2 regions of the Streptomyces sp. P9-A2 genome follow, and region 1 is predicted to be linked to the other one. Evidence: predicted binding sites of a transcription regulator. Region 1 holds the regulator's gene; the other holds the start of a gene.
What was found. The regulator HrcA, encoded in region 1, represses chaperone genes, less so after heat shock. The targets are predictions, from matches to a motif close to TTNGCACTCNGNNNNNCNGAGTGCNAA.
Positions count from the first base shown of each region.

Region 2: the regulator HrcA is predicted to act here: its motif matches at 749-775, upstream of groL (chaperonin GroEL).

Region 1 is NZ_JAZIFX010000001.1:2,546,354-2,548,551, reverse strand. Features, by position in the region: gene V4Y04_RS11600 (MBL fold metallo-hydrolase) at 1-434, opposite strand, end outside; gene hrcA (heat-inducible transcriptional repressor HrcA) at 625-1,641, shown strand; gene dnaJ (molecular chaperone DnaJ) at 1,642-2,198, shown strand, end outside.
Region 2 is NZ_JAZIFX010000001.1:3,652,861-3,655,058, reverse strand. Features, by position in the region: gene V4Y04_RS16470 (cold-shock protein) at 191-394, shown strand; gene groL (chaperonin GroEL) at 940-2,198, shown strand, end outside.

The DNA.
Region 1 (2,198 bases):
CCGCCGCCCAGGTCGAGCGTCCACTCGCCGGACACCGTGTGCCGGGGGCGGACCAGCGCGTCCACCGCCTCCCGGGCCGCCCGCGCGTCCAGACCGTGGCGCTCCGCGTCCGCGCACAGTTCCTCGCGGCCCCGCGCCAGCACCGTGTCCAGGCCCACCGCGCCGAACACCTCCGCGCCCGCGAACACCGCCGCCCCCAGCACATGGTCGAAGTGGGGATGGGTGAGCGCGAGATGCGTCACACGCCGCCCGGCGAGCGCCTGCGCCTCGGCCCGCAACCGCGCGCCCTCGCGCAGGGACGAACCGGCGTCCACGAGCAGCACCGCGCCGGTACCGGCCACGAGCCCCACCGTGCAGTCCCACACCGGAAGCCGGCACCGCCCCACTCCCGGCGCCAGCCGTTCCCATCCCGACTCTTCCCAAGCCACCGTCATACCGCGACGCTAACGGCCTACGGCTTTCGCCGCGCGACGGTGCGCGACGGTGCGCGACGGTGCGGGACGGTGCGGGACCGGCCTTGCCCGGGGAGTACCCCCCGGTCGTACACTGGGCGGGGAGTCTGGCACTCGCGTGCGAAGAGTGCCAGAGAAGGTACCGGGCGGACGGTTTGAGGAGGTATGCGTGATGCTCAGTGAACGCAGGCTCCAGGTGCTGCGCGCCATCGTCCAGGACTACGTCGGTACCGAGGAGCCCGTCGGCTCCAAGGCCCTCACCGAGCGTCACAACCTCGGCGTCTCCCCGGCCACCGTGCGCAACGACATGGCGGCCCTGGAGGACGAGGGCTTCATCGCCCAGCCGCACACCAGCGCCGGGCGCATCCCCACCGACAAGGGCTACCGGCTCTTCGTGGACAAGCTCGCCGGCGTCAAACCGATGACCGCGCCCGAGCGGCGCGCCATCCAGAACTTCCTCGAGGGCTCCGTCGACCTGGACGACGTCGTGGCCCGCACGGTGCGGCTGCTCGCGCAGCTCACCCGGCAGGTCGCCGTCGTGCAGTACCCGTCGCTGACCCGCTCGACCGTGCGGCACGTGGAACTGCTCGCGATGGCGCCCGCGCGCGCCATGCTGGTGCTGATCACGGACACCGGGCGAGTCGAGCAACGCATGGTCGACTGCCCGGCGCCGGTCGGCGAGGCGACCCTGGCGGATCTGCGGGCGCGGCTCAACAGCCGTGTCGCGGGCCGCCGTTTCACCGACGTACCATCCCTGGTCGAGGACCTTCCCGAGGGATTCGACCCCGAGGAACGCGGTACGGTCTCGACCGTGCTCTCCACTCTGCTGGAGACACTGGTCGAGGAGAACGAGGAGCGGTTGATGATCGGCGGCACCGCCAATCTGACCCGCTTCGGACATGACTTTCCCTTGGTGATCCGGCCTGTTCTGGAGGCGCTCGAGGAGCAGGTCGTGCTTCTCAAGCTGCTCGGAGAGGCGAAGGATCCGGGCGTGACCGTCCGTATCGGTCATGAGAACGCCCACGAGGGACTCAACTCCACGTCCGTCGTGTCGGTGGGCTACGGTTCGGGCGGCGAGGCTGTTGCCAAGCTCGGCGTGGTCGGACCGACACGCATGGATTACCCGGGAACGATGGGAGCGGTACGCGCAGTGGCACGGTACGTCGGACAGATCCTGGCGGAGTCGTAAGTGGCCACCGACTATTACGCCGTACTCGGCGTACGCCGGGACGCGTCGCAGGAAGAGATCAAGAAGGCCTTCCGGCGACTCGCCCGCGAGCTGCATCCGGACGTCAACCCGGATCCGAAGACGCAGGAACGGTTCAAGGAGATCAACGCCGCCTACGAGGTGTTGTCGGACCCGCAGAAGAAACAGGTCTACGACCTCGGCGGCGACCCGCTCCAGCAGGCCGGCGGCGGTGGCGCGGGCGGCTTCGGCGCGGGCGGCTTCGGGAACTTCTCCGACATCATGGACGCGTTCTTCGGCACGGCGTCGCAACGCGGTCCGCGCTCGCGCACCCGCCGCGGCCAGGACGCGATGATCCGCCTCGAAGTCGAGCTGGACGAGGCCGCGTTCGGCACGACCAAGGACATCCAGGTCGACACGGCGGTCGTCTGCACCACCTGCAGCGGTGAGGGCGCCGCACCCGGCACCACCGCGCAGACCTGTGACATGTGCCGCGGCCGGGGCGAGGTCTCGCAGGTCACGCGGTCCTTCCTGGGCCAGGTCATGACCTCGCGCCCCTG
Region 2 (2,198 bases), 1.1 Mb from region 1:
CCGTCATATTCCGGACCGGCGTCGTCGAGATTTCTCGTCCGATTGACCTGTTGCAGAGGGCAGTTGGGCAGATACATTCAGCCGCGGTCGACGCGTTCCGGCGCACGCCCCCAACCGTTTGGGGAGTGAGGTCTGACCCGGATCCGCGAAGTGCGGATCTGTGCAAGGGCCAGTAATAGGGGAGTTAGGCATGGCTCAGGGCACCGTCAAGTGGTTCAACGCGGAGAAGGGATACGGCTTCATCGCGGTCGACGGTGGTGCGGATGTTTTCGTCCACTACAGCGCGATCCAGATGGACGGCTACCGCACCCTTGAAGAGGGTCAGCGGGTCGAATTCGAGATCTCGCAGGGCCAGAAGGGCCCACAGGCCGACATGGTTCGCGTCACCGCCTGAACGCGTTACCGGCAACCACAAGAATTTTCCTGCCAGTGAAGGGCTCGTGTCTCCGGGGTTCGCCCCGGGGGCGCGAGCCCTTCGCCTTGCCCGGGGCCGGCCCCGGGCCCCGCGGCTCGCCCCGCCCCGCCCCGTGGCTCGGCCCGCGCCCCGCCCCGTGGCTCGGCCCGGAGGTCGGCCGGAGGTCAGGACGTGCCCGCCCCTCCGCTTCCGACGCCGCCTCTTCCCCCGCCTCTGCTTCCGTCCCTGCTCAGCCCTTGCCTCCGTCCCTGTCTCCTGCCCTGATTCGTCGCGCCGTCCGTCTTGGCCGGGGTGTTCGCGGGTGGCTGAGTCGCCCGCCGATCCTCGAAGGCGCTTGCACTCGCATGGGTCGAGTGCTAATCATTGCGTTAGCACTCTGAAGGTGAGAGTGACAACGTAAGGACCGGGTCGGTGAGGCCCGCAGGACCGGTGGAGCAAGGAACCACCGGGTCTGTGAGCCGTCCGTCGCGGGCGCGGGCGCGGTCCTGGAGTCATCACCCCCAGTCCTGGAGGGACCACTTCACATGGCCAAGATCATCGCGTTCGACGAGGAGGCACGGCGCGGCCTCGAGCGCGGCATGAACCAGCTCGCGGACGCCGTCAAGGTGACGCTCGGCCCCAAGGGCCGCAACGTCGTCCTCGAGAAGAAGTGGGGCGCTCCCACGATCACCAACGATGGTGTGTCCATCGCCAAGGAGATCGAGCTCGAGGACCCGTACGAGAAGATCGGCGCCGAGCTGGTCAAGGAAGTCGCCAAGAAGACGGACGACGTCGCCGGTGACGGTACGACCACCGCGACCGTTCTCGCCCAGGCCCTGGTCAAGGAGGGCCTGCGCAACGTAGCCGCCGGCGCCAACCCGATGGCCCTCAAGCGCGGTATCGAGAAGGCCGTCGAGGCCGTCTCCGGTGCCCTGCTGGAGCAGGCGAAGGACGTCGAGACCAAGGAGCAGATCGCCTCCACGGCCTCCATCTCCGCCGCCGACACCCAGATCGGCGAGCTCATCGCCGAGGCCATGGACAAGGTCGGCAAGGAAGGCGTCATCACCGTCGAGGAGTCCCAGACCTTCGGTCTGGAGCTGGAACTCACCGAGGGTATGCGCTTCGACAAGGGCTACATCTCGGCGTACTTCGCCACCGACATGGAGCGTATGGAGGCGTCGCTCGACGACCCGTACATCCTGATCGCCAACTCCAAGATCGGCAGCGTCAAGGACCTGCTGCCGCTCCTGGAGAAGGTCATGCAGTCGGGCAAGCCGCTGCTGATCATCGCCGAGGACGTCGAGGGCGAGGCCCTGTCGACCCTGGTCGTCAACAAGATCCGCGGCACCTTCAAGTCCGTCGCGGTCAAGGCCCCGGGCTTCGGCGACCGCCGTAAGGCCATGCTCGGCGACATCGCCATCCTCACGGGCGGTGAGGTCATCTCCGAGGAGGTCGGCCTCAAGCTGGAGAACGCCACGGTCGACCTTCTGGGCCGTGCCCGCAAGGTCGTCATCACCAAGGACGAGACCACCATCGTCGACGGTGCCGGCTCGACCGACCAGGTCCAGGGCCGCGTGAACCAGATCCGCGCCGAGATCGAGAACAGCGACTCGGACTACGACCGCGAGAAGCTGCAGGAGCGCCTGGCGAAGCTCGCCGGCGGTGTCGCGGTCATCAAGGCCGGTGCCGCCACCGAGGTGGAGCTCAAGGAGCGCAAGCACCGCATCGAGGACGCCGTTCGCAACGCGAAGGCGGCCGTCGAGGAGGGCATCGTCGCCGGTGGCGGCGTGGCCCTGCTCCAGGC